DNA from 3 places in the Xanthomonas sp. NCPPB 901 genome. Region 1 is predicted to be linked to each of the others. Evidence: riboswitches for the same ligand, from Rfam matches in the RefSeq annotation. Region 1 holds a riboswitch; each other region holds the start of a gene.
The links. Region 1 has a riboswitch for cobalamin ahead of metE (5-methyltetrahydropteroyltriglutamate--homocysteine S-methyltransferase). Riboswitches for the same ligand answer to the same signal wherever they lie in the genome.

Region 2: linked by a shared signal. The riboswitch ahead of btuB (TonB-dependent vitamin B12 receptor) and the one ahead of metE (5-methyltetrahydropteroyltriglutamate--homocysteine S-methyltransferase) in region 1 are both predicted to bind cobalamin.
Region 3: linked by a shared signal. The riboswitch ahead of AC1PME_RS20535 (CoA-acylating methylmalonate-semialdehyde dehydrogenase) and the one ahead of metE (5-methyltetrahydropteroyltriglutamate--homocysteine S-methyltransferase) in region 1 are both predicted to bind cobalamin.

Annotation. Positions count from the first base shown of each region.
Region 1 covers NZ_CM161511.1:4,662,393-4,671,832, reverse strand. The annotation lists gene AC1PME_RS19915 (XVIPCD domain-containing protein) at 80-520, shown strand; gene purU (formyltetrahydrofolate deformylase) at 1,077-1,928, shown strand; gene AC1PME_RS19905 (choice-of-anchor X domain-containing protein) at 2,175-4,169, opposite strand; gene metE (5-methyltetrahydropteroyltriglutamate--homocysteine S-methyltransferase) at 4,409-6,700, opposite strand; cobalamin riboswitch at 6,912-7,165, opposite strand; gene dusA (tRNA dihydrouridine(20/20a) synthase DusA) at 7,308-8,327, shown strand; gene AC1PME_RS19890 (hypothetical protein) at 8,737-9,120, shown strand; gene AC1PME_RS19885 (response regulator transcription factor) at 9,194-9,440, shown strand, end outside.
Region 2 covers NZ_CM161511.1:4,274,282-4,283,721, reverse strand. The annotation lists gene AC1PME_RS18125 (LysR substrate-binding domain-containing protein) at 1-349, shown strand, start outside; gene AC1PME_RS18120 (N-acetyltransferase family protein) at 390-845, opposite strand; gene btuB (TonB-dependent vitamin B12 receptor) at 1,027-2,898, opposite strand; cobalamin riboswitch at 3,013-3,229, opposite strand; gene AC1PME_RS18110 (TfoX/Sxy family protein) at 3,255-3,683, opposite strand; gene AC1PME_RS18105 (GAF domain-containing protein) at 3,680-4,162, opposite strand; gene bioD (dethiobiotin synthase) at 4,279-4,968, shown strand; gene AC1PME_RS18095 (phasin family protein) at 5,385-5,762, opposite strand; gene queD (6-carboxytetrahydropterin synthase QueD) at 6,040-6,399, opposite strand; gene AC1PME_RS18085 (TonB-dependent receptor plug domain-containing protein) at 6,595-9,204, shown strand; gene AC1PME_RS18080 (transferrin receptor-like dimerization domain-containing protein) at 9,237-9,440, shown strand, end outside.
Region 3 covers NZ_CM161511.1:4,813,323-4,822,762, forward strand. The annotation lists gene AC1PME_RS20530 (acyl-CoA dehydrogenase family protein) at 1-767, opposite strand, end outside; gene AC1PME_RS20535 (CoA-acylating methylmalonate-semialdehyde dehydrogenase) at 779-2,293, opposite strand; cobalamin riboswitch at 2,432-2,631, opposite strand; gene mntP (manganese efflux pump MntP) at 3,113-3,688, shown strand; gene AC1PME_RS20545 (2OG-Fe(II) oxygenase family protein) at 3,789-4,376, opposite strand; gene AC1PME_RS20550 (TonB-dependent receptor) at 4,475-7,180, opposite strand; gene AC1PME_RS20555 (sulfotransferase family protein) at 7,505-9,361, opposite strand.

The sequences.
Region 1 (9,440 bases):
ACACTGCGTGCCTGCTTGAGCCTGGCGTGCGCTTGCCGCTAAGGTGCGGCGATTTGCTGGCGCATCACAGGAGGATGCCATGAGTCCGACTTCGTCCGATCCCGACGACAGAGCGCCGATCCAGCCGCCGCGCGCGGTGGTGCGCGAGGCCGTGCCCGGGCCCGATCATCCGGACCATCCCGACCACCTGCTGTACGCGCAGATCCGCGAGGGCGTGCACGCGCTGGACGCCGCCTGCGGCCGCGCCCCGGACGCGATCAGCGAGCGCATGGTGGCGCGGCTGCTGCCGCTGGCCAAGGAATACGGGTTCGACCAGGTCGACCACGTGGTGCTCAGCCGCGAGATCGGCGACGTGGAGGATGGCGAGAACGTGTTCCTGGTGCGTGGCGACCTGGACGATCCGGCGCATCTGCGCGCGCACATCACCACCCACGAAGCGGTCGGCATGTCGGTGGAGGACTCGCTGGCGCGCCTGGAGAAGGTCAACCGCCGCCTGGCGCTGCGCCTGCGCCCGGAGTGAGGGCAGGCGAGTGAGCGATGTCCCAGGCGCGGTGTCGGCCGCGACCGGGTTGCAGTGCAAGGATGGCCGAGCCCCTCTCCCTCCGGGAGAGGGGGTGGGGTGAGGGTACGGACGCGCAGCGCACGCGATGTTTTGACCGCGCGAGGCTTCGCCCGACCCTCATCCGCCCCTTCGGGGCACCTTCTCCCGGCGGGAGAAGGGAGAAGCCAGCGCCGGCGGGATGGCTAGCCCCTCTCGCTCCCGTCGCGGCTGAAGCCGCTCCTATAGGACACTTCCTTAAGTTATTGGCGGTGCCTTGGAGCCGCTACGACACGGCGGCTCCAGCGCGGCTGGGGGACTGCACTGTGGGAGGGACTTCAGTCCCGACGCCTTCCAAGGTCGAATGCCCGCCAGCTTTGTCCGTCATGGCTGCACGACAGCTGCCCCAGGTCTCCGTGGTGGACTCTTCCGAATCCCGAATCCCGAATCCCGAATCCCGAATCCCCAATCCCCAATCCCCAATCCCCAATCCCCAATCCCCAATCCCCAATCCCGCCCTTTCCCCTATCATCGGCGGATGCGCCCCGACTACATCCTGACCCTGTCCTGCCCGGATCGTACCGGCATCGTCTTCCGCGTCAGCGGCCTGCTGTTCGAGCACGGCTGCAACATCCTCGATGCGCAGCAGTTCGGCGACGAGGAAAGCGGCCGTTTCTTCCTGCGCGTGCATTTCGATGCGCCGGCCACCGACACCGCCGCAGCGGTGCAGGCGCAGCTGGCCCCGCTGGCCGCCGACTACGCGATGGACTGGCAACTGCACGACGCGCGCCGCCGCGCGCGCCTGCTGGTGCTGGTCAGCAAGCAGGGCCACTGCCTCAACGACCTGCTGTTCCGCGCGCACAGCCGGCAGTTGCGGGTGGACATCGCCGCGGTGGCTTCCAACCATGCCGATTTCGCCGGGCTGGCCGGCTCCTACGGCGTGCCGTTCCACCACCTGCCGGTGAGTGCCGCCAACCGCGCCGAACAGGAAGCGCAGCTGCTGGCGCTGGTCGAGCGCGAGCGCATCGACCTGGTGGTGCTGGCCCGCTACATGCAGATCCTGTCGCCGACGCTGTGCGCGGTGCTGGCAGGGCGCGCGATCAACATCCACCACAGCTTCCTGCCCAGCTTCAAGGGCGCGCAGCCGTACCACCAGGCGCACGCGCGCGGGGTCAAGATCATCGGCGCCACCGCGCACTACGTCACCGGCGACCTGGACGAAGGCCCGATCATCGAACAGGACGTGGCCCGCGTGGACCACGCCATGACCCCGCGCGAGCTGGTGCGCCTGGGCAGCGACACCGAATCGCAGGTGCTGGCCCGCGCCGTGCGCCGCCATGTCGAGCATCGCATCCTGCTCAACGGGCATCGGACGGTGGTGTTTCGGTGAGGCCGGGAATGGGGAAACGGGAATCGGGAATGGCAACAGCAATAGCGACAGCGACGCGCTTCGCTCCGTTGAACTCCTGATTCGCACAGCCTGCCCGTCACTGTCCGCGTCGATTGCCGCTTCGTTCGACAGTGACCGGACGGATGGCCGTCCGGAAAAGCGTTGCATCCCGGAGTGGCAAGAGCAACGCCAACCCGCGGCGCCGCTCTTGCCAATCCCCAATCCCCAATCCCGACTCCCGGCCCTTCAACGCGCCGCGTTGGCGTTCATCGTCGCGTTGCGGCTGGCGTCCAGGTACTGCGCCGGGTCGCGCATGCCGGTGGTGTGGCACTGGCCGGTGGTGTGGCCGCGGTTGACGCCGCCGGGCAGCTGGCCGTTGACCTGCTCCACGGTGCCGTCCTCCGGGTCGCTCAGCACCAGGTCCGAGGCTGCATTGCAGTAGTCGTTGGTGTACCAGTTGGTCTTGGCGAAGGAGGTGGTGTAGTAGTTCACCAGCGCCCGCGCCGAGTTGGGGATGCCGGCCAGCCAGGCCTTGGCGCCGTCGTAGGTCAGGTCGTTGTTGGTGCCGCAGCCCACGCCGAACCACGAGCCCACCGCGGCCAGGATGCCGGCCAGGTTGGTGCCCTGATAGGGCGTGCCCACCGACTGCATCACCCGCCCGCCGCTGGCATTGTCCAGGCCGCTCCAGTAGTAGACGTACAGATGCAGCGCGGCCATGCCGCCCTGGCTGTGCGCCACCGTGCCGAACGAGTTCCATTGGCTGCCGAACTGCGCCAGGCGTTGCGCGAACTGGTCGTTGCTGCGGTTCTGGTTGACGTCCAGGAACGCGGAGGCGTTGCTGAACTGCGCCACCGGCCACACCCCGCCCGAGCAATAGCCGTGCACCAGCACCAGGCGCTTGCCGGTGGCCTGCGCCTGCATGTCGGTGGCCGCGCTCAGCTGCGCGGGGCGCTCGCCCATGCGCATGCTCTCGTCGATCGCACCGCTGCTGCGCGCCACGCTGCTGCGGCGCAGCGCCGGCAGGGTCAGCGGCAGCGTCGCGCGCGTGGCCAGCGGCACGAAGTTGTCCGGATCCTCCACGCGCAGGTTGCGCAGGGTGAACGGCGCGCGTGCGCCGGCGCGGACGATCCAGCGTTCGTCCACGCTCAGCGGCAGGCGCCCGTCCTGCGGCGCGAGCATGCCGCCGAGCCAGGCCACCGGCACCGCGCTGCCGTCGCGACCGGTGCCCCACAGTTCGCCGAGCACGCGATAGTGCGCCGGCGCCTGGCCGCCGCCGATGCGCACCGGGATCGGCAGGGTCAGGCGGGTGCCGGGCTGGGCGCTGGCGGCGACCGCATCGGCATTGATGCGCAAGGTGGTGTCCAGCACCGGCAGCACGTGCTCGCTGGTGCGCACGAAGGCCTGGCCGCCGGCGTCGTGGCCGTGCACCACCACCTGCGCGATGTAGGTCCCGGTGACGGTCGCCGGGAAGTCGCCGGCATACACGCCGTCGCCCGCGGCGCCGTCGCCGTGACGGCCGTCGTCGGCCATCGGCCACTGGCGGATCGAGCCGTCCGGCGCGATCACCCGCAGCTGCGCGGTGTCGATGCGGCCGCTGCCGGCGCTGCGCGCCAGGCTCACGTTGCCCTGCGCATCGATGCCGCCGAGCAGGGCGGTCAGGCCGATGCGCTGGCCGCGCTGCAGTTGCGCGCGGTCGCTGGGATAGGACGCCAGCTGCGTGCGCGGGTCGCCTTCCATCAGCACATAGCCGCGCTGCGCCGTGCTGCTGCCGTCGGCCTGCAGGGTCAGGGTCCAGTCGCCGTTGGCGGCGCTGTCCACGCGGTATTCGCGGGCCGGCAGTGCGGCGGCGCCGGCGCCCAACTGGGTGGCCTTGGCGCTGGGCGCGAGCATCGGCATCGCGGCGGCGGTGCCTGCGCGTGCGCTGGCCGTGGCCGGCGCGCTCAGGCGCGGCTGCCAATCGTGTTCGCCGGACAAGACCACGAAGCGCAGCTTGCCGTTCTCCACCGGCAGCGTGGTCTGCCATTGCGCCTGGCCGCCGCTGCGCGCGGCGGAGAACTCCACCGGCAGCAGCGCGCTCTTGGACAGGATCGCCGCTTCCGCCGGCGCGGGCGCGCGCATCTGCGCGAACTCCTCCGGCGGACCGGCCAGTTGTTTGGGGATCAGTTCGGCCGCGTGCAGCGCGGCAGTGGGGACGACGAGATACAGGACGCAGACGGCGGACAGTTTCGACAGCTTCGGCATGACGCGCTCTCCCTGGCGGTGCTGAGAAGCCCACGCGTATGCCGAAAACCGCGGCGCGGTGCGCCGCCGGCAGCACGTCGGCGAGGACGCAGCGCCCCCTCGCCACGCGTTCGCCTGCGGTTATAGCCAGCGCACATTGCCGGACAAAGACGCAATGCAGCAATGCGCGCCGAACTGGGATGCCAGACATGCCTGGAGCGCGATGATGCCCGGCGCACGTGGCGCCGGGCATCACCGGGTCACGCCGCCTGCGCCTGCTGCGTGCGCAATTGCCGCGCCGCGGCGACCATCGCTTCCAAGGCGCTGCGCGTTTCCGCCCAGCCGCGGGTCTTCAGCCCGCAATCCGGGTTGACCCACAGTTGCTGCGGATCCAGCACCGCGCGCGCCTTCTCCAGCAACTCCACCATCTCCTGCGTGCTCGGCACGCGCGGCGAGTGGATGTCGTACACGCCCGGGCCGATCGCGTTCGGGTAGCGGAAGCGCACGAACGCATCGAGCAGTTCCATGCGCGAGCGCGAGGTCTCGATCGAGATCACGTCCGCATCCATCGCCGCCACCGCCTCGATGATGTCGTTGAACTCCGAGTAGCACATGTGGGTGTGGATCTGCGTCGCATCGCGCACCCCGGCCGCGGCGATGCGGAAGCACTGCACCGCCCAGTCCAGGTACGCCTGCCAGTCGGCGCGGCGCAGCGGCAGGCCTTCGCGGATCGCCGGCTCGTCGATCTGGATCACGCCGATGCCGGCCGCCTCCAGGTCGCGCACCTCGTCGCGCAGCGCCAGCGCGATCTGCCGGCAGGTCTGCGCGCGTTCCTGGTCGTCGCGCACGAACGACCACTGCAGCACCGTCACCGGCCCGGTCAGCATGCCCTTCATCGGCCGCTCGGTCAGCGACTGCGCGTACTGGGTCCAGCGCAGCGTCATCGGCGCCGGGCGCTGCACGTCGCCGTAGATGATCGGCGGCTTGACGCAGCGCGAGCCGTAGCTCTGCACCCAGCCGTGCCGGGTGAAGGCGAAGCCATCGAGCTGCTCGCCGAAGTACTCGACCATGTCGTTGCGCTCGAACTCGCCGTGCACCAGCACGTCCAGGCCCAGTTGCTCCTGTGCTCGCACGCAGCGCTCGGTCTCGGCGGCCAGGAACGCGTCGTAGGCGGCATCGTCGAGCTTGCCGGCCTTGTGCTGCGCGCGCGCCTGCCGCACCTGCTCGGTCTGCGGGAACGAGCCGATCGTGGTGGTCGGATACAGCGGCAGCCGCAGCGCCGCCTGTTGCGCCTGGCGGCGCTGCGCATACGGCGACTGCCGGCGGCTGGCGTCGTCGGTCAGCGCGTCGACCCGCCGCGCCACCTCGGCGCGGTGCACGCGGGTGGAGGCGCGACGGCTGGCCAGCGCATCGCGCGCCGCGTCCAGCCCAGCCTGCGCCTGCGGCTGGTCGTCCAGCGCATCGGCCAGGGTGCGCAGTTCCTGCAGCTTCTGCTTGGCGAAGGCCAGCCAGCCGACCAGTTCGCGGTCCAGCTTGGTCTCCTGCTGCAGATCCACCGGCACGTGCAGCAGTGAGCACGACGGCGCCAGCCACAGCCGCTCGCGGCCGACATGGCCGGCGGCGTAGCGGGCCAGGGTCAGCGCGTTGTCCAGCGGCGTACGCCACACGTTGCGGCCGTTGACCAGGCCGGCCGAAAGCACGCGCCCGGCCGGCAGGGCCTGCAGCACCGCATCCAGTTGCGCCACGCCGCGCACCAGGTCCACGTGCACGCCGTCCACCGGCAGCGCCATCGCCAGCTCCAGGTTGTCGCCCAGTTCGCCGAAGTAGCTGGTCAGCAGCACCTTCGGCCGCGGCGCCTGTGCCAGGAAGGCGTAGGCGCGGCGATAGGCCTCGCGCGCGGTGTCGTCCAGGTCCAGCACCAGCGCCGGTTCGTCGAGCTGTACCCAGCCAGCGCCGGCCGCATGCAGGCGTTGCAGCAGCTCGGCGTACACCGGCAGCAGGCTGTCCAGCAGCGCCCAGCGGTCGCTGCCGTCCACGGTCTTGGACAGCGCCAGGAAGGTCACCGGCCCGATCAGCACCGGCCGGGTCTGGATGCCCTGCGCCTTGGCTTCCAGGAACTCCACCACCGGCTTGTCGCCGCGCAGGCGGAAGTGCTGGCGCCGCGCCAGTTCCGGCACCAGGTAGTGGTAGTTGGTGTCGAACCACTTGGTCATTTCCAGCGCGTGCAGGTCCAGGCCGTGTTCCTGCGTGCCGCGCGCCATCGCGAAGTAGCCGGCCAGCGGATCGGCATCGGCCAGCGCGCGGTAACGTTGCGGAATGGCATCGAACAGGAACGCGGTGTCGAGCATCGCGTCGTACAGGCTGAAGTCGTTGCTGGGCGGCACGTCCACCCCGGCCTCGCGTTGCAGTTGCCAGTGGCGCTGGCGCAGCTCGCGTGCGGTGTCCTGCAGTTGCGCGCTGTCGATGTCGCGGCGCCAGTAGCGTTCCAGCGCCTGTTTGAGCTCGCGCCGCGCACCGATGCGCGGGAAGCCCAGGTTGGTCACGATCGTCATGTTGCGTTTCCTCATTGCGTTCAAGGGCATTGAGGAACGAAGGAACCGCGCGCCGCGCGCCCCGTTCGCACGGACCGCCCGCCACGCCAGCGACCTTCGCCCCCGCGGGCGAACCGGTACCGCGCGGGCAGGCGGACGACGCGGCGCGGCGCAAGGCCGGGTCGCGGTCCGGCCGCCTCCCCGCGGAGGCGCCAGGTCGAATCGGAGGACGCACGGTCCTCCGGCCGGGGCCGGTATTCGGGCTGATGGACACGCGCACCGTGCCGGCTGCGCACCTACTGTCCGTCGCTTCCCAGGCCGGCATGCGCCGGCCCAGTGCCATTGACGGAGGTCGTTTCCATTCACCGCTGCGGGGCAGCTCCGGAATGGGCAGGCGCTTGCGGCGCCGGCCGTCACCGGATTCCCGTTTAAATCCATCCCTTCATCCGAATGAAGCGATGAATACCTTCGGCGAGCGCACGATAGGCTGGAAGCGGCGGCGGGTCAAGCGCCAGGTGCGTTTTCCCGGCAGGTCCCGGCAACGTTCAGCGCGAACGTGTAAGCTATTGATCCCTAAGCCAAGACTTGGCGTTCCGGCGCATGGCCGGCAACGCCGGTACGACGTGCGATGACGCTTCAGCGCCCAACCTCCGATCTCCCCGCGCGCTACGCCGCTTCGCTGCGCCTGTCCGTTGCGCCCATGATGGACTGGACCGACCGCCACTGCCGGGTGTTCCACCGGCTGCTGGCGCCGTCGGCGCGGCTGTACACCGAGATGGTGCACGCCAATGCGGTGGTGCTGGGCGATCGCGCGCGGCTGCTGGATTTCGATGCGTCCGAGCATCCGCTGGCGCTGCAGCTCGGCGGTAGCGAGCCGGCGCTGCTGGCGCAGGCGGCGCAGATCGGCCAGGACTGGGGCTACGACGAGATCAATCTGAATTGCGGTTGCCCGTCCGACCGGGTGCAGGCCGGGCGCTTCGGTGCCTGCCTGATGCGCGAGCCGGCGCTGGTCGCCGAATGCGTGGCGGCGATGGTCGCGGCAGTGGACATCCCGGTGACGGTGAAGTGCCGGCTGGGCGTGGACCAGGACGACGACTACGCGGTGTTCCTGGCCTTCGTCGACCAGGTCGCCGCCGCCGGCTGCGGGTTGTTCGTGGTGCATGCGCGCAACGCCTGGCTGCAGGGCCTGTCGCCCAAGGAGAACCGCGAGGTGCCGCCGCTGCGCTACGACTGGGCGCACCGGCTCAAGCGCGAGCGGCCGCAGCTGCAGGTGGTGCTCAACGGCGGCTTGGCCGAGGTGGAGACGGCGCAGGCGCAGTTGCAGGCGCTGGACGGGGTGATGCTGGGCCGTGCCGCCTACCACGACCCCTACGTCCTGCACCGGCTGGACGCGGCCCTGACCGGCGCCGCGCCGCGCCCGCGCGCGGAGCTGCTGCGCGCGCTGCGTCCCTACGTCGAGGCGCGCCTGGCCGAGGGGCTGGCGCTCAAGCACATCACCCGGCACCTGCTGGGCCTGTTCCACGGCCAGCCCGGCGGCCGCGCCTTCCGCCAGGTGCTCAGCGAAGGCGCGCACCGGCCGGGCGCGGACTGGGCGCTGCTGGAGCGCGCGCTGGCGGTCACCGACGGGGCGGCGCGCGCAGCGGCCTGACCCGGCGCGGTTCGACCGGACCATGGCGGGCGCCTCGCCCTGCCGATGAACCGCCAGCCTTACGGCGCGGCCGGCGCTGACCGGCGTGGTGCCTCGATCGCCGTCGCCTATGTCTTCCCCGTGTCGTTCAGGGATTCTGTTCAGGCGCTCACGGCTAGTCTCTGCGCTTGGGGAGACGCCGCGAAGCGCCTGCCGAAGGGCTTCTCCGGACGCCTGGCGCGGCCCTTGCATCGGCCTCCCGCAGGTTCATTTCACTGAATGCCGCCGGCATCGCCCGGAAAAGTTCAGACCGGATTCACCCCGAAAAATCAAGAATTTGCCTCGATTTCTCGAGGTTGTCTTCGTTTCCACGAGGTGTCGCGCTTCACAAGTTTTGAACGTTTCCGATCAGTCCGTTAGGATGCCCGTCGTGACCTCTTCCGCTTCCCGCCACTACCGCTTCGCCGCTGTCTTCGCGCTCGCGCTGGCGTCGGTCGCGGCCGGGCATGGCCGTGCGCAGCAACCACCCATGCCGGGTGCGATGGCGCCGCCGGAGCGCGACGCGGGTCGCAGCCGCGACTATGTCGGCAGCTCGCTGTCCGACGCGGTGCGCCGCGTGCAGCGGTCCACCGGTGGGCAGATCCTCGGCGCCGAGCGCGTGCCGTTCGACGGGCGCGACATCAACCGCGTCAAGTATATGGATGGTCGCGGGCGGGTACGCTATATGGACGATCCGCAGCCTGGCCGTGCGGCGCCGCCGCGGGCGCCGCGGTCGGGCGAGCCCCCCGAGCCACCACGCGACGATCACCCGTGAGTCCGGATAGTTCGGTTCAGGTTCCACACACCGCCCCGGCCACCGGCCACCTGTAAGTTACTAGGGAGAGTTCATGCGTATCCTTCTGGTCGAAGACGAAGCTCCGCTGCGAGAGACCCTGGCCGCTCGCCTGAAGCGCGAAGGCTTTGCGGTGGATGCGGCGCAGGACGGCGAGGAAGGCCTGTACATGGGCCGCGAAGTGCCCTTCGACGTGGGCATCATCGATCTGGGCCTGCCGAAGATGTCGGGCATGGAGCTGATCAAGGCGCTGCGCGACGAAGGCAAGAAGTTTCCGGTGCTGATCCTCACCGCGCGTTCCA
Region 2 (9,440 bases), 390 kb from region 1:
GGATGCGCTGCCGCGGCTGCAGCGCCGGCAGAATCCGGATGCCTGGCAACGCTATGCGCAGGAGTCCGGGATCGCCCTGAGCCACCCCGCGCACGGCGCACGCTACGACCTGCATGCCATGGCGATCGAAGCCGCACTGGCCGGCCTGGGGGTCGCGCTGGTGCCGCGCCTGTATGTGGAAGCCGAACTGGCCGACGGCCGCTTGCTGTGTCCGTGGCCCGCGGCCACCTCGATCGCCAAGACCTTCTGCCTGGTGCTGCCGGAGCCGGTGCAACTGAGCGATGCGCCGCTCCAGCGATTCGTCGACTGGCTGCTGGAGGAGGCGCGCGCCACCGCCGCTGCGCACTGACCGCGACGAGGGCGGCGTCGCCGATGGCGGCGCGAACCGCTCAGCGCGGCAGCCGATACTCCAGCACCTCATCGCCCAGGGCGTCGATCGCGCCGGTCGGGCGCCAGCCGAGGTGGCGATAGAACCCATGCGAGCGCAGCGCCGGGTCGGCCGCGCAGCCCAGAAACAGGCGTGCGAAGCCCCAGCGGCGGAAATCCTCGACCATCCGCGCCAACAGCGCCTTGCCGATGCCGTGGTTCTCCCATTCGGGCAATAGCGCCAGCACCATGATTTCGCCGTTGTGGCGGTTGCCGAAGCAGTAGCCGACCATGCGCCCGGCGACCTCGGCCACGTGCCCGGGCACGCTGCCATCGGCGATCCACGCCTGCCAACTGCCCGCATCGATCTCGAGCGCGGCCAACTGCTCGGCGGAGAATGCGTTCTCGCGGGTGCGTGCGCGCAGGTCGATACAGGCGGCCGCATCGGCGGGAACGGCAGGGCGATAGACGACACGCATGCTGGCAATCCTTTGCATCGGCCGGCACTGCCGGTGGGTGCGCAGCATGCCATGGGCACGCTGCGCACGCCCGCAAGCAGCCGCGTCACCGCTCCTGCAGGAGCGGCTTCAGCCGCGAACGGAGCGTTCCTGGCGATGCCCGTTCGCGGCTGCGGTTGTTCCTGCGGCGCGCTGCGTGCGGTCAGCGCACCGCCGGCGCGTAGCGCAGGGTCAGCGCGTACTCGCGGCCCGGCTGGTTGTACCAGTTCACCGTCTGGTAGTCGCGGTCGAACACGTTGCTGGCCTTGGCCTGCAGCGTCCAGTCCGGGGTGAACGCGTATTCCGCGCGCAGGTCGACGGTGCCGTAGCCGGCCAGGCGCACGCGGTTGGCCGCATCGTCGAAGCGGTGGCCGCTGCCGAAGACGGTGACGCCGAGCTTGACCGGGCCGATGCCGCGGTCCACGTCCAGGCGCGCGGTGTTCTGCGCGCGGCGTGCCAGCCAGTTGTCGCGGTTGTCGCCGTCGCTGCGGTTGCGCGGGTCGGTGTGGCTCAGCTGCGCCGACAGTTCCCAGCCGGCCAGCAACGCATAGCCGGTCAGCTCGGCGCCGCGGATCCGCGCCTCGTCGACGTTGACCGGCAGGAAGCTGACCGCGTCGTAGGAGATCAGGTCCTTGACCCGGGTCTCGTAGGCGTTGAAGGTCCAGTTCCAGCTGTCGGCATACTGCGCAATGCCGAGGTTGCCGCTCTTGGAGCGCTCCGGCTTCAACGCCGGGTTGCCGGCGAACGGGTAGTACAGGTCGTTGAAGGTCGGCGCCTTGAAGCCGGTGCCGACGCTGGCGGTGAGCTTGAGGCCGTGGTCCAGCGCCAGGCCCCAGCCGAGGCTGCCGGTGGTGTGCTCGCCGAACTGCTCGTTGTCGTCGCTGCGCACGCTGGCCTGCACCTGCTGCGCGCCGAAGCGGCCCTGGTACTCGGCGAACACGCCGGTGTTGTCGCGGCTGTCGACGTCGAAGGCGGTGCTGCTGGCGACGTGCTCGCGCTGCCAGTCGCTGCCGACGCTGAGCAGGTGGCCTTCGGCCAGGGTGATGTCGCCCTGCAGCGAGGCGGTGTCGCGGCGGCTGTCGAAGGTGCTGACGAAGCTGCGGGTGCGCGCGCCGGGGGCGCGGTAGTAGCTGTCGGCGTCGTCGACGTTGCGGCCGAGCTGCGCGGCCAGGTGCAGGCGATCGGAGGGCGTCCAGTCGAGCTTGCCGCCGAACACCTGCTGGGTGTTGTCGGCCTCGTTGCCGGCGAATTGCGGGTCGCCGTCGTATTCGTTGCGGCTGTCGATGTTCAGCGCCTGGCCTTCGATGCGCAGCGTATCGGTCAGCGCGTAGCCGCCGCGCGCGCTCAGCGAGACGTTGCGGTAGCCGTCGCGGTCGGGCTGGTCGACGAAGCAGCCGGCGAACAGCGTGGCCGAGCCGTTGCAGGCATTGATGCCGTCGGTCTTCTGGTAGCCGCCCTGCACGGCCAGCCAGCCGCGCTCGCCGCGGTTGCTGAAGCCGGCGCCGGCCTCGCGCAGGCCGTGGCTGCCGCCGCCCAGGCTCAGGTTCTGCTGGAAGCCCTGGCCGCCGCGGCGGGTGAAGATCTGGATGACGCCGCCGATCGCGTCCGAGCCATACAGGCTCGAGCGCGGGCCGCGCACGATCTCGATGCGCTCGATCTGGCTCAGCGGCAGGTCCTGGAACGCGGCCAGGCCGGCGCTGGCCGAGCCGATGCGCACGCCGTCCACCAGCACCAGCACGTGGTCCGATTCGCTGCCGCGCAGGCTCAGCGTGGTCAGCTTGCCCAGCCCGCCCTGGTTGGAGATGCCGATGCCGGCGCGGCCCTGCAGCAGCTGCGCCAGCGAATCGGCCTGGCTGCGCTCGATCTCGGCGCGGTCGATGACCTGCGCCGGGACCACGCTGTCCTCCACCGAGATCTGGGTGCGGGTGGCGGTGACCAGGACCTGGTCGAGGTCGGTGGCGGCATCGGCGGCGTGGGCCAGCGCGGGCAGGGACAGGGCGGACGCGATCGCGACCGAAAGCAGGCGGGACGACATGGGTGGCAACTCCGGCGCGCGGCTGCGCGCTGTGACGGCAAGGGAGTCGCGAACGGAAGGTGCAAGCGGACGGCGCCGGACGCGGCGCGGCACGCCGCGACGCCCTCCGCATCGCAACCAGTGAACTGCAAGGCCGGTCTCCGGGCTGGCGATCGGGGAGGCGGGCCTCCCGGCTGCGACGCCTTCCCATGCCGGGGCACAGTGGCGCAGGTCGTCAGCGCGGATCGCTTACCGTTGCGGGGGCAGCGCCGGCCTTGTCGCAAGACGCACCGGCTTCCCGTTTCAACCCGCTGACCGGAGCCGGCGGGTCACCTTGAAGCGGCGCGATTGTACGCGATCGCCGCCGGCCGCGCGGCTTAGTCTGCGTGGGACCCGTGGCCGTCGTCGTCGCCGTGGCGGTCGGCCAGCGGCGCGTCGGGCGTGTCCTGCGCATAAGCGCCGTCGGCGTCGTCGTCGCCGCGTGCGTCATCGCGGTCGAAATGGGTGGTCGCCACCGGTCCGGCGACTGGCAGGCCGCGCTGCGCCGGCAGCGCCGCCGTCGCGGTCTCCAGCTCGCCCAGCAACTGCGCGCGCCGCGCCTCGGACAGTTCCTGCCAGTGGCAGCCGCTGAGCGCGCCTTCCAGCGAATACAGCAGGTTGAGGCTGGGCTTGAAGCCGGCGCGCTTGACCTTGACGAAGGCGCCGACCGCGCCGGCCGCCTCCAGGTCCTGCTGCGTGCGCACGCCGACCTGGCGCAGCCAGGCCGCGCTCTTGGGGCCGATGTTGCGCAGCTTGGCGGTACTCATCGCAGGCTGTCGACGAAGACCTGGGCGATCGCTTCCAGGCCTTGCTGGTCGTCGGCGTCGAAGCGGGCCAGGTCGGGGCTGTCCAGGTCGAACACGCCGACCAGCGCACTGTCGCGCAGCAGCGGCACCACCAGTTCCGAGCGCGAGGCCGCATCGCAGGCGATGTGCCCGGGGAATGCCTCCACGTCGTCGATGCGCTGGGTCTGGCCGCTGCTGGCGGCCGCACCGCACACGCCCTTGTGCAGCGGAATGCGCACGCAGGCGGGCAGGCCCTGGAACGGCCCGACCACCAGCTCCTTGCCGTCGTAGAGATAGAACCCGACCCAGTTCAGCCGCGGCAGCGCGTGGTAGACCAGCGCCGCCAGGTTGGCGGCATTGGCGATGCGGTCGGGTTCCCCGGCGACCAGGGCGCGGGCCTGGGCGAGCAACTGGGCGTACTGTTCCGGCTTGCTGCCGGTGAGCGAGGACGAGGCGAACATCCCGCGAGTCTAGCAGCGCGCCGGGTCCGCCGGCACCGCGGCGGCTGACGCGCGCGGCGTGCCCGGCTATCCTGCGCGCCGCCGCGCGTCCCGCCGGCCAACCGACAGGGTTTCGCATGGCTGTGTCCGCCTTCTACGTCACCGGCACCGATACCGGCATCGGCAAGACCATCGCCAGCACCGCGCTGCTGCACGCCTTGCGCGCGCGCGGCCAGCGTGCGGTGGGCATGAAGCCGGTGGCCAGCGGCTGCGCCCGCGACGCCGGCGGCTGGCGCAACGAGGATGCGCTGGCGCTGCAGGAGGCGAGCCTGCCGCGTCCGGCCTACGCCGATCTCAATCCCTACGCACTGCCGTTGCCGCTGGCGCCGGAACTGGCCGCCGCCGACGCCGGCGTGGAGCTGGAGCTGGCGCCGATCGCCGCCGCGTTCGCGCGCCTGCGCGCGCAGGCCGACGTGGTGGTGGTGGAAGGCGTGGGCGGCTGGGCCGCACCGCTGTCGGCGACGCTGGACCAGGCCGATCTGGCGCGCGCGCTGGGGCTGCCGGTGCTGTTGGTGGTCGGCCTGCGCCTGGGCTGCCTCAACCACGCCCGGCTCAGCGCCGCGGCGATCGCCGCCGACGGCCTGCAGTGCATCGGCTGGATCGGCAACGAGATCGATCCGGCGATGGAGCGCATCGACGACAACATGGCGATGCTGCGGGCGCGCCTGCCGATGCCGTGCTGGGGCCGCCTGCCGTACCGGCCGCAACCGCAGGCCGAGCAGTTGGCGGCGCAGTTGCAGCCGTGGGCGGGAATGTCGCCCGACTGAGCCGCTGCCGAGCGCGCGCCGCGCTGCCGCCGTTTGTGGGAGGGACTTCAGTCCCGACGCGTCTTTGCTGAGGCGTCGGGGCTGAAGCCCCTCCCACAAAAGTAAGATGTCCCGGCACTGCAAGATGGGCTACTCCCGAGTGCACAGTTCAGCTCTCGGAATAGGCGCATGGGTAAGCCCGATAGAAGCAGGAGATCTACCGGTCTCTGGCGAAGCATCGGGGCTGAAGCCTCTCCCACAAGGAAAGCCAGCAACGCGCGCAATCGACAACTCCCCAATCCCAACTCCCGAATCCCGCCCATAAAAAAGGCCCGGTAGAGGGAGGGATCTACCGGGCCTGGGGTTGCACGGGGGGAGGGACCCATGCAGACCGAGCGTGCGTCGGGCGGCGTACCGCAGCGACGTCGAATACGGTGTTACTTGGCGGAAGGCTTGGCCTTCGGCGCGGCCTGTTCGGTCGCCGCCTCGAACTGGTGCTTGGCGAGCTGGCCGATGGCTTCGGAGGTCTTCAGGCCCAGGCCGAACACTTCCTGGTTGGCCGAGGCCAGCCGCTCGAAGTTGTCGCGGGCGATCTGCAGGCCCTTCGGCCACAGCGCCTGCACGGTGCCCAGGTCGCGCGCCTCGGTCAGTTCGCCGAAGAAGCCGGTGGTGGCCGACACGTTCTTCTCGAAGGTCTTCAACTGCACGCCGAACACGCTCTCGGCGCTTTCCAGGGCCAGGCGGTTGGCGCGCGCCGCGGTGGCGGCGAACTGCTGCGTATAGCTGCTGAACTGGTCGTTGAACTGAGCGGACATCACGCAACTCCATGGGAATGCTGATTGCTGTTGCAGTGCAACATACGCCCATTCTGCTGCGATGCAACAAAATTTTCTGAAGCCGCTCAGGATTCGTTCAAACTGCTTTTCAGATCAACGGCTTGGCACATCGCCAGCGCCGGCGCCGGGTCGCGCAACGCCCCCGCCAAGCGCTACGACGCGCGTCGATCCTCCGACATGCCGTCCATTGGGAATCCCGCAGCCACCTCAGCGCCGCCTTTGCGATTCCCCATTCCCCACTCCCCATTCCCCGCCTTCAAACCGGCCCGCGGTAACGGCAGCCGGAAGTGCAGGTCTCGTGCACCACCACCTCGCTCAGCAGCGGCAGCGCCGGCTTGAGCCGTTCCCAGATCCACACCGCCAGGCGCTCGCTGGTGGGGTTCTCCAGCCCGGCGATGTCGTTGAGGTAATGGTGGTCGAGCTGGTCGTAGAGCGGACGGAACGCCGCCTTGATGTCGCCGAAATCCATCACCCAGCCGCTCTCGGCGCCGGGTTCGCCGCTGACGTGCAGTTCGATGCGGAACGAGTGCCCGTGCAACCGCGCGCACTTGTGCCCGGGCGGCACGTTGGGCAGGCGGTGCGCGGCTTCGAGGGTGAAGACTTTGAAGATATCCATGCGCGGCATTGTAAGGCCAGGCCGGCCAGGCCATCGCCGCGCTCACCGTGTCATGCCGTGCGATGTCGATGCATGTCACGCGAAGACATATTCGTATGCCGTTATGTAATTTTCGTTAAGCCGGTGGCGATGGCTCACTGTGGCGCCCCACCTACGGATGTCCGTGTGCAGCCGCGCGTTCCCCACCTGCTCGCCATGAGCCTTGCGGGCGTCCTGCTCGCCCCTGTCGCCTCCGCCCAATCCCGAAGCGACGACGACGCCGGAAAAACCCTGGCGACGGTCAGCGTGACCGGCTCCAACATCAAGCGCAGCGACAGCGAAGGCCCCAACCCGGTGCAGGTGCTCGGCCGCCAGCAACTGGAGCGCTCCGGCAAGCTCACCGTCGCCGACGCGCTGCGGTCGATCTCCGCCAACACCGGCAATGCCAGCAACGAGACCACCAACAACGGCTGGGCCTCCGGCTCGGCCGGCATCGGTCTGCGCGGCCTGTCGCAGAAGAACACCCTGGTGCTGCTCAATGGCCGGCGCCTGGCCAACTACGGCTTCCCGGCCAACGGCCTGGGCGACACCTTCGTCAACCTCAACGCCCTGCCGCTGGTGGCGGTGGAACGCATCGAAGTGCTGAAGGACGGCGCCTCGGCGGTGTACGGGTCCGATGCGGTCGCCGGGGTGGTCAACATCATCACCCGCCAGGACTTCCAGGGGGCCGAATTCGGCCTCAGCGGCGGCACCTCGGACCAGGGCGGGCTGGATACCCAGCGCGCCAAGTTCATCGGCGGCATCGGCGACCTGGACCGCGACGGCTACAACCTCCTGTTCAGCGTCGACGCCTACAACCGCGACCGGCTGGACCAGGACCAGCGCGCGCTGACCCGCTCGGGCATCTACACCGATTCGCCGGGCGGCCGCTGGAACGGCTGGTCGGCCAAGGGCGCGCGCTATCTGGTCGGCGGGCGCTCGGTACCCATGCTCGACGCCCAGGGCCGATGCCCCGAGCGTACGGTGCTGACCGCCAGCGCGCCGATCGACGGACTGGCCGGCGACACCTGCGCGTTCAATCTGGCGCCGTACACCACGCTGATTCCCTCGACCAAGCGCTACCAGGCCTATACCAACGCCACGTTCCGGCTCGGCGACAATCTCGAGGCGTTCGGCGAGGCGCTCTACAGCGAGGTCAAGGGCGTGTCGATCTTTGGCTCCAGCCCGTTCTTCACCCTGGAAGGCGGGCGGTTCGCGCTGAACGCGACCACCGGGCTGGCCGAGCCGGTCTCCAACCTGCTGCCGGCCTCCAGCCCGTACAACCCCTACGGCGTGGCGGTGCCGATCGAATACACGTTCTTCGACCTGGGCGAGTCGATCAAGACCAACCGCTCGCAGTCCTACCGTTTCCTCGGCGGCGTGCGCGGGTCGACCGCGCGCTGGGAGTGGGAAGCGGCCGCCTTCGCCGCGCGCAGCAGCGAACACGAGACCGTGTCCGGCGGCTTCGCCAATCGCTGGACGCTGGCCCAGGCGCTGGCCGACGGCAGCTACAACCTGTTCGATCCGGCGGCCACGCCGCAGTCGGTGATTGCGGCGATCAACCTCGGCACCCTGCGGCCGGCGCGCTCCACCCTGCGCGGCGTCGATGCCAGGCTGTCCGGCAGCCTGTTCAAGCTGCCGGCCGGCAGCGTCGGCTTCGCCGCCGGCGCCGAATGGCGGCAGGAGCAACTGGTGTCGCGCAATCCGTGGCAGATCGACGCCGGCCTGCAGATCCGCCCGGCGATCGCCGAGGTCGATGGCAAGCGCGCGGTGTCGGCGCTGTACGCCGAGGTCAACCTGCCGCTGCTGCCATCGCTGGAACTGCAGCTGGCCGGGCGCGGCGACCACTACAGCGATTTCGGCGATGCGTTCTCGCCGAAGGTCAGCCTGCGCTGGCAGCCGCTGGATGCGCTGCTGGTGCGCGCGGCCGCCTCGCGCGGCTTCCGCGCGCCGTCGCTGTCGGAGAACGCGGCCAGCACCAACATCTCCTACGGGTCGGTGGTGGATCCCTACGACCCGGACGTGCCCGGCTCGCGGCAGACGCCGACCTTCTTCACCGTCGGCAACACCGGCCTGGACCCGGAGCGCACGCGCAGCTACAACGTCGGCGTGGTGCTGTCGCCGTGGGCCGACGGCAGCCTCAGCGTGGACTGGTACAAGATCGAACTGGACCACCTGATCGGCACCAACAATGTCGCCACCGTGGTGCAGAACAACGCGCCGGCCGACGTGGTCCGCGACGCGCGCGGCAAGCTGGTCGCGGTCTACAACCGCTACCAGAACCTGAGCACGCTCAGCACCTCGGGCATCGACGTGGAATTGCGCCAGCGCTGGCGCAGCGCCGCGCTCGGCGAGTTCGGCCTGAGCAGCGCCTACACCCATGTGCGCGACTACCGGCGGCCGACCGTGGTCGGCGGTCCGCTCGAAGACTACGCCGGCAGCAACCTCGGCCCGTCGCTGCCGCGCAACAAGGCCACCACCACGCTGGACTGGAGCCTGGGCGACGTCAGCGCGGCGCTGACCTGGTACTACACCGGCGGTTACGCGCAGAAGGCCAGCGCGGCGGCCAGCGCGGTGCAATCGCGGGTCGATCACTACGACCAGTTCGACCTGTACCTGGGTTACCGCGGCAGCGACAGGCTCACCGTCTACGCCAAGATCGAGAACCTGGCCGACGCACGGCCGCCGTACGACGCCTCCTTCCCCGGCATCCGCGCGCCCTACGACTTCACCCAATACGACCTGCGCGGGCGCTACTTCACCGTCGGTTTCGATTACCGTTTCTGAGTTCGCGCATGTCCCCTTCAAGGAGTGTCTTCATGTCGCACCGCCGCCGCAGTGCCGGGCTGGTCCTGATCCTCGCCGTGTCCTCCGCGTTCGCGCAGCCGGCGCCGTTGCCCGGCTACGACGCCGCGGCCGCCGAGGCGCAACGCGCGCTGGAGGCGCGCTTCGATGCCGGGCTGCAGGACGCGGACTACCGCGGCTGGCTCAAACAGTGGTCCTCGCGTCCCAACCAGGTCGGC
Region 3 (9,440 bases), 150 kb from region 1:
GAGCACGCGGCGATGTTGAGGCGGCCGCCGTCGAGGCCGCGCATCGCGATGCGGAAGCCCTCGCCTTCCTCGCCCAGGCGATGCGCGAGCGGTACGCGCACGCCGTCGAAGTTCACCGCGCGGGTCGGTTGGCTGTGCCAGCCCAGCTTGTCCTCGTTGCGCCCGTAGGCGATCCCCGCCGCATCGGCCGGCACCGCGAAGGCGCTGATGCCGCGTGCGCCGTCCTCGCCGGTGCGCGCCATCACCACCAGCAGGTCGGTCGCGCCGGCGCCGGAAATGAACGCCTTGCTGCCGTCGATGCGGTAGCCGTCGCCCTCGCGCACCGCGCGGGTCTTCAGCGCGGCCGCGTCGGACCCGGCACCGGGTTCGGTCAGGCAATACGAGGCGAGCTTGCTGCCGCTGGCCAGTACCGGTCCCCAGTCCTTGCGCACCGCCGGCGTGGCGAAACGGGTCAGCATCCAGGTGGCCATGTTGTGGATGCTGATGAAGGCGGCGGTGGACGGGTCCACGGCGGCCAGTTCCTCGAACACGATCGCCGCATCCAGGCGCGACAGTCCGCTGCCGCCGGCATCCTCGTCCACGTACAGGCCGCAGAAGCCGAGTTCGCCGGCCTTGCCGATCGCCTCGCGCGGGAAGATCCCGTCCGCGTCCCAGCGCGCCGCGTGCGGCGCCAGCTCGGCCTGGGCGAAGCCGCGCGCGGCCTCGCGATAGGCGCGCTGCGCCTCGTCCAGGCCGGCATCGGCCGGCGGCTCCAGCGACCACTGCATCGCCGCGGCCGTCATGACAGGCGGATCGTGGTGTTGACGCCCTGCCCGGTGCCGGCGTCGTCGAACCAGCGCGCGGTGACGGTCTTGGTCTGCGTGTAGAACTGCACCGCCTGCTTGCCGTAGGGGCCGAGGTCGCCGAGCTTGGAGGCGCGCGAACCGGTGAACGAGAACAGCGGCACCGGCACCGGGATCGGCACGTTGATGCCGACCTGGCCGACGTCGATCTCTTCCTGGAACCTGCGTGCGGCGGCGCCGGATTGGGTGAACAGCGCCGTGCCGTTGCCGTTCGGATTGGCGTTGACCAGGGCGATCGCATCCTCCAGCGTGGCCGCCTCCAGGATCACCAGCACCGGGCCGAAGATCTCTTCGTCGTAGATGCGCATGCCCGGTGCGACCCCGGAGAAGATCGTCGGGCCGACGAAGTTGCCCTGCGCGAAACCGGGCACCGTCGGGTTGCGTCCGTCCAGTTCCAGCGTCGCGCCCTCGGCGATGCCCGTGGCGATCAGCGCTTCGATGCGCTCGCGCGCACTGCGCGAGATCACCGGCCCAAGATCAGTGCCAGGTTCGCTGCCGGCATTGACCTTCAGCGTCTGCGCCTTGGCCACCAACGCCGGAATCCACTGCCGCGCCTGGCCGACCAGCACCACCGTCGAGGCGGCCATGCAGCGCTGGCCGGCGGCGCCGAAGGCCGCGCCCACCAACGCGTCGAGGGTCTGCTCGCGCGCTGCATCCGGCAACACCACCGCATGGTTCTTGGCGCCCATCATGCATTGCACGCGTTTGCCGGCCAGCGCCGCGCGCCGGTAGACGTGGGTGCCGACCTTGGTGGAGCCGACGAACGACAGCGCCTTGATGTCGGCGTGGTCGCACAGCGCATCGACCACCTCGGCGCCGCCGTGCACGACGTTCAGCACGCCCTTGGGCACGCCCGCCTGCAACGCCAGTTCGACCAGCCGCATGGTCACCAGCGGATCCTGCTCGGACGGCTTGAGCACGAAGGTGTTGCCGGTGGCGATGGCCATCGGGAACATCCACAGCGGAATCATCGCCGGGAAGTTGAAGGGGGTGATGCCGGCGCACACGCCCAGCGGCTGCAGCAGCGTGTAGGTATCCACGCCGTTGGCGACGTTGTTGGCCAGTTCGCCCAGTTGCAGGTTGCCGATCGCAGCCGCCTGTTCCACCACTTCCAGGCCGCGGAACACGTCGCCTTCCGCGTCCGCCAGGGTCTTGCCCTGCTCGCGGGTGAGGATCGCCGCCAGCTCGCCCATGTGCGCCCGGATCATCTGCTGGTAGGCCAGGAAGATCCGCGCGCGGGCGCCGATCGGCGTCTTGCGCCAGCTGGCGAACGCACGCCGCGCGGCGGCGACGGCGGCGTCCACTTCCGCGGCGGTGGCGAACGGCACGCGCGCGAGCACGTCCTGGGTCGCCGGATCGACGACCTCGCGCCATTGGCTGCTGCTGGATTCGACGAACGCGCCGTCGATCAGCAGCTTGACGGTCGCCACCTCGGCGCGGGTCCGGGTCATCTGGTTCACGGGTCCTGTCTCCTCATCGCATCACCACCGGGCGGGCGGCGATGGACAGGACAAGCGAACGCGCGGCGCAGGGCCCCGACGTCGTTCGGCTCGCCAGGTTGCCCACCGCAACACCCGAGAAAGAACGTCGCAGGACGTCCACGCCAGGCCGGTCTCCGGGCTTGCGAGCAATGCGGGATCGCATTACCCCGACGCCTTCCCGCTTGCGCAGTGGTCTGTTGTCGGGTGTTCTCGCCTACCGTTGCGGGGGCAGCGCCGGCATCGGACCGGCTTCCCGTTTCACCCGGCGCGTCTTGCGACGACCAGGCACCTGAAGCGTGACCAGTGTAGTCGCGCCGCGGCGACGGCAACACGCTGCAGCGCAGCGCGCGTGTCGACGCCGGCACGCTGCGCGCCGTGGCCGACAGCGCATCGCGGCGTTCGCCTGCGACGGCCGGCGTGCACGACCGGCGGACACCAGGCTGCAGCAACGACACCGAACGCGCCGCACGATCGCCGCCGCCGCGAGCCGTCGCAGCGCCCCACGCGGAGGCCCACAGGCACGCGCCGCTATAGCCGGTGCTAAGAAGAGAAGCTGCAGGTTCGCGTGCGTTCTAGGTATGTTCGCCGCAGTTGGCGGCTGTTAGACTGCGCGTCCCCTTGGGGAGTAGCCTGCTGTCCGCCCTGCGCGGACAGCGCCCGTATCAACAGACTCGGCCGATGCGCCGTGGTACGGGCAGCCAGTTCGGTTGGCGAGACCAGCGGCGAGTGCGCAAGGCGAAGGCCGGGCGCGCGCACTCGTCGTTGTCGCCTGTCCCGGTAAGGTTCCCCATGTCGTTTCTTTCGATTCTGCTGCTCGGCATCGCCATGTCGACCGACGCCTTCGCCGCCGCGGTCGGCAAGGGGGCGGCGATGCAGCGCCCGCGCTGGGCCGACGCGCTGCGCGCCGGCCTGATCTTCGGCTGCATCGAGGCGCTGACCCCGGCATTGGGCTGGGTGCTGGGCCAGGCCGCGTCCAAGTACGTGGTCGCCTTCGACCACTGGATCGCCTTCGGCCTGCTCGGCGCGCTGGGCGTGCACATGATCGTCGCCGGTCTCAAGCCGGAGAGCGATGCGCCCGAGGAGGCCGCGCCCAAGCGCCACGGCTTCTGGAGCCTGGCCGCCACCGGCTTCGCCACCAGCATCGACGCGATGGCGGTGGGCGTGGGCCTGGCCTTCCTCGACGTGAACATCGTCGAGGTCGCGGCGGTCATCGGCCTGTGCACGCTGACCATGGTCACCCTGGGCATCATGCTCGGCCGCGCGCTCGGCGCCCTGGCCGGCAAGCGCGCGGAGATCGTCGGCGGCGCGCTGCTGATCGCGATCGGCTGCACCATCCTGTTCGAGCATCTGCATGGCGCGGGATGAGCGCGGTGGCGTTCGTTCGGCCCAGATTAGGGATTCGCGATTCGGAATTGGGGATGTGCGGCAGCGGTGCGCGCCCATCCCGCCATGACCGCGCCCTGGGTCAGGCCGGCTTGGCGGTGAATTCCAGGTAGGTGGACAGGATGTACTTGTCGCCGCTGCGCGGCGGCAGGCCCGCGTGCAGGAACATCCAGTACGGCGGGAACACCAGCAGGCGCCCGGCGCGCGGGGCGATTTCCAGGTCCAGGTCGAGGAAGCGGGTGTGCCCGCCCTCGGCCACGTCGTTGAGATACCACAGGAACACCAGGTAACGGCCGGTCTCCGCATCGCAGGCGTCGAAGTGCGGCTGGAAGCGCTCGCCGGCATCGGCGCGGTAGCGCTTGATTCGCAGGTCGGCCAGGCGTGGGCGCCATGGCACCTCGGCGGTCAGGCCGAGATCGGCGTTGTAGCGGGCCAGCGCCGCACGCACCTGTTCGATGAAGAAGCCCTGGAACGCCGGATCGGCGAGGCGGGTGACGTTGAGTTCGGTCCAGGCGCTGTCGTCCAGCCCGGCGCGCTGGCCGGCGCCATTGCGGCTGTGCTGGGCGGCGGTCTGTTCGAACTGCGCGATCAGTTGCGCGCAGAAGCCCGGATCCAGCGCCGCGTCGTAGACGCGGACGTAGTGACGCAGGTCGGTGTGGTTCAGGCGCATCGGCACGCTGCCCCCTGCAGCAGAACGGCGCGCCCGCAGGGACGCGCCGTGTCGCACGTTCCGGCGCCGCCCGCGCGGGCGGGCGGCGCCGGTGCCACTCAGAAGCGGTAGGTGGCCCGCATCCAGTAGTAGCGGCCGAGCGTGTCGTAGGTGCTCACGTCGGTGTTCGCGTTCAACACGTTGTTCTGGTACATCATCGGCGGCTGCTTGTTGGTCAGGTTGTCCACGCCCAGATCCAGGCGCAGGTTGGCCCCGGCCATGTCGTAGCCCACCTGCAGCGAGTGGTACATGTAGCTGCCGTAGTTCAGCACCACGCCCTTGAACGCCGCATCGGCGGACATGTTCTGGCTCAGGTCGCCGGTGCCAACCTGCATCTTGCCGACATAGCGCGTGGTCCAGCTCGCATCCCAGTTGCCCAGCTTCCAGCCGAACAGCGCATGCGCGCGCCAGTGCGCGTAGTTGCCGTAGGACGAGTTGTAGCGCCCGGCCATGTGCACCACCGTGTCCCCGGTGTCGATGTCGTAGCGGTGCAGGTAGGTGCTGTCCACGGCCAGGGTGAACTTGCCGTAGTCGGTGTCGGGCAGCGCGTAGCTGGCGCCCAGGTCGATGCCCTGGGTGTTGAGCTTGCCGATGTTGACCACCGGCGTCTGGATGTAGTCGATGTTGCCGGCGCTGACGGTACCGGCCGGGTAGCGGTGGATGTAGCTGCAGTACGGGCTGTTGTTGTCGTTGTAGCAGAGGTCGGCCACGGTCTGCGCGGAGATCGGCTGGATCAGGTCGTTGAGCTTGACCTTCCACCAGTCGAGGTTGAGCGACAGGCCCGGCACGTAGTCGGGGCTGTAGACCAGGCCGTAGTCGAACGAGGTGCCCTTCTCCGGCTTGAGCTGATAACCGACGTAGGTCGCGCCGGACTTGATCGCATTGGTCTGCGACAGGCCCGAGCCGGTCCAGCCGGCGGGCACGCCGGCGCAGGCATTGGCGTTGCCGCTACCGCTGTAGCCGATGCACGGGTCGACGAAGTTCGGCGAGTCGGCGGTCGGGCCCTGGTAGATGTCGGTGATGGTCGGCGCACGGAACACCTGCGCCGCGGTGCCGCGCACCATCAGGTCGTGGATCGGCCGCCACTCCACCTGGAACGAGGCGCTGTTGTTGCCCGAGCGCACGCTGCTGTAGTCGGAATAGCGGTCGCTCAGGGTCAGGTTGAGCGCGCCGATCGGCGAGGACTGCTCCAGCACCGGCATGAACAGCTGCGCGTAGGCTTCCTTGACGTTGAAGCTGCCGCTCAGCGGCGAGGCGCAGGCTTCGGAGGAGATGGCGCAGGTGTTGTCGCTGTTGATCAGCGCGTTGGCCGACACCGTGGAGTCCAGGCTCTCCTTGCGGTACAGCGCGCCCACCGCCAGCTGTGCGGCGCCGGCCGGCATCTCCCACAGGCTGCCGTTGGCGCTGGCTTCCCACTGCCGCATGATGGTGGTGGTTTCCTGGCGCGGAATCGACTCGTTGCTCTTGAGCCAGGCGACGGTATTGGCGTTGCCCTGGTCGAAGATGTTGACCTGCCCGCTGTTGATCGCGTTCTGCAGCGCGGCGTAGTCGACGTAGCCGTGGCTCCAGTTGCGCTGGCGGTAGTGGCCGTAGTTGAAGTTGGCGTCCCACACCCAGCTGCTGTCGCCGATGCCGCCCTTCAGGCCGATCACGTCCTGGTCGGTGGCGGTGTCGTAGAAGCCTTCGCGCTGGCCCAGGGTGGTGAAGCGCGAACGGAACTCGTAGCCGTTGGGGCCGAACTCCACGCCGAACGGGTTGTACGGGTTGTTCGCGGCGATGGTGATGCCGTCGTTCTGCGCATCGAACGGCAGCGGCGCGATCGCGAAGTTGGACATGGTGTGGTTGTGGTAGGCGTTGACGTACGCCTGCGTCGAGTCGGTGATGTTGAAGCTGCCGAGCACGAAGCCGCCGACGCGCTGCTGCGGGGTCAGCAGCAGGTTCTGCGCCTGGTAGTTGTAGGCGTCGGCCGAGGAGCTGTAGCACTTGTAGCCGCCGCTGCCGTTGCCGGTCAGTGCGCCGTTGGCGCTGCAGCCGTTGGCCGCCAGGGTCGCCGCCGGCAGCTTGTAGTAGCCGGTCGGCGTGCGGCTGGAACCGCCCTTGTAGACGCTGCCGCTGGACAGGTACATCGCGTACTTGGAGAACGCGCGGTTGGCGCTGGAGACGTCATTTTGCTTGTTGTAGTCCAGGCCGACCACGACGTTGCCGCGGTCCCAGGTCTTGCCGAAGGTGAAGCTGCCGCCCTGGCGCGCGCCGTCGCCACGGCTGGTCTGGCCGTAGTTGGCCGAGACTTCGCCGCCTTCGAAGTTCTTGCGCAGGATGAAGTTGACCACGCCGCCGATGGCGTCGGAGCCGTACATCGCCGAGGCGCCGACCTTCAGCACTTCGACGTGGTCGATCATGTTGGCCGGGATCGAGTTGACGTCGTTGTTCTGGATGCGGTGGCCGTCGATCAGGATCAGCGTGCGCTCGTCGCCGAGGCCGCGCAGCGAAATGGTCGAGGCGCCGTCGCCGCCGCCGTTGTTGACCTGCGGGTTGGTCGCGGCGCCGGCGATGCCGGGCAGCGCCTGCAGCAGGTCGCCCAGGGTCTGCTTGCCGCTCTGCTGGATCTGCTGGCGATCGACCACGGCGACCGGGCTTGCGGTCTCCACGTCCACACGACGCACCAGCGAGCCGGTGACGGTGAGCTTGTCCAGGGTCACCGGCGCATCGCCGGACGCGGCCGGCGTCGCGCTCTGCGCGTAGAGCGTGGCGGGAAGCGTCGCCATGGCCAGGCAAACGGCGTGCGCGAGTCTGTTCTTTGCTACGGACATCGGGAAGACCTCATGTGATGTGCGACAAGCGCCGGCGTTGCACGCAGGCGCGAACCATCCCGGGCACCTCGAAGGCGCGGCGGGCGAAATGGATGCCTCGGGCCAGCGGTCCATTACGGGACCGTCAGGCACTTGTTAGTTTTTTATAAGAAGGGTGTTGTTTCGGTGTGCCAGCGTGCGCCAGCCCCTGACAAAAACGCCGCTTCAACCGCGGTACAGCGCGTGCGGCGTTTTGCCGTTCAACCCGCAGACGGGAACGGTTCAGACAACACGCAGTGCTCAGCCGCCACGGTAGTCCCAGTGCTGCAGGAACGGTTGCAGCACCGGCAGCACCGGCGCGAAGGCGTCGCGGTAGGCGTGCCAGCGGTCCAGGGCGTTGCGGTTGATGCCCTCCACCACCTGGGCGTAGCTGGGCGTGCTGATGAAGCCCTTGTCCCGCGCATGCCGCTGGAACTCCAGCAGCCGCTCCGGCTGCGCCAGTTGCAGGAACTGCCCCAGGCGCGCCACCTGCGCCTGCGGGTCGGCCACCAGGTCCTCGTAGCGCAGCTCCAGCGTGCGCGGCTGCAGCAGGGCGGCGTGGTAGCGCCAGAAGTCCATGGCGTCGGCATAGCCGCGCGCCAGCCGCGGCAGGCTGGAACACAGCAGGGCGAAGGCCGGCGAGCGAAACGCCTGCATGTAGCAGCTCAGCAGCACGTCGCAGGGATGGCGCAGCGCCAGGATCACCGGCGCCTCGGGGAACAGGCGCCGGATCAGCGGCAGGCGCAGCAGGTTCAGCGGGTTCTTGTCGACCAGACGTTGGCCCGGCTGCAGTTGCACCACCCCGCGCACCGCCTGCCAGTACTCGGCGCGCAACGCGGCGCAGGCGCCATCGTCGAGCTCGCCCAACCCGTCCGGCCAGGCCACGCCGCGCGCCTCGAGGCGGTCGGCCAGCCCTTGCAGGAACGGCCGCTCGTCCATCGCCACCAACTGCGGGTGGGCGTCGAGCATCTGTTCCAGCAGGGTGGTGCCCGAGCGCGGGAAGCCGACCACGAAGACCGGCGAGTCGGCCATGGCCGGTGCGGTCACCGGCCGCGCCGCGGCGTGGCGCGCCGGATCCCAGCGGACCTGCGCGACCGGCAACGGCGGCGCGTCCGCCGCCGCCAGCTCCGGCACCAGCGCGGCCAGGCTCTCGACCTGGCCGGCATGGCCCTGCGCGCAGGCGTCCAGCGCTTCGTCATAGAGGCCCAGGCGGTCGCAGACCCGCGCCAGGGCGAAGAACAGGTTGCTCTGCTTGCGCCGGTCGACCGCGCTGCCGGCGGCCAGCAGCCCGCGCAACAGCGCATGCGCCTGCAGCCACTGGCCCTCGCGCATGGCCAGCACCGCCAGCGCATTGCAGGCGTCCTGGCGCACGTCCGGGTCGTCGATCCGTTCCGGCGGCGGCAGCTGCGCGGCGGCTTCGCGCGCCTGCGGCAGGCGGTTGGCGCGTTCGAGCACCAGCACCAGCCGCGACCAGGCCCGCGCCGGCTGCGCCATCGGCCCCTGGGCGCAGGCGCGCAGCAGCTCGCAGGCGGCGTCGGTCTCGCCGCCCTGCGACAACAGCCAGGCCAGCTCCACGGTGGTGTCCGGATCCAGTGGCGGCCACTGCCGCCAGTCGGCGATCAGCGCCTGCACGCGCTGGAAGTCGCCGCATTCGTGGCAGGCCATCGCCGCGTGCACGCACAGCGGCGGCGCGTGCGGCGCCAGCGCGTGCGCATCGAGCAGGTGTTCGCGGGCGGCGGCGTAGTCGCCGGCGTCCATCGCCAGCAGGCCCAGGTTGTGGTGCGGCAACGGATCGTCCGGCGCCAGCGCGCGGGCACGCAGATAGGCCGCGCCCGCCGCGTCGGGTTCGCCGGCCTCGCGCAAGGCGGTGCCCAGGTTGTTCCAGTGCGCCACCTCGTGCGGCTCGCGCTCGGCCAGCGTGCGGTACAGGGCGGCCGCCGGCGCCGGCTGGCCCTGCATCTGCAGGCTCATCGCCAGCAGGCTGCTGGCCAGGACGTCGTCGGGACGCTGCCGCAGGTAGGCGCGGGCGCCGCGTTCCAGGGTCTGCGCCTGGCCGGCCTCCAGCGCCGCCAGCAGGTCCGGGAGCGGGGGGATCGCGGTGTCGTCCAGGGAGGTCATGCGCAGGCGGGTCGTGGGCGGTGCGTCACCTTAGCCGCCCTGCCGCGCCCGCCGCCACGCCGGCCGCGCCGTCGGTTGC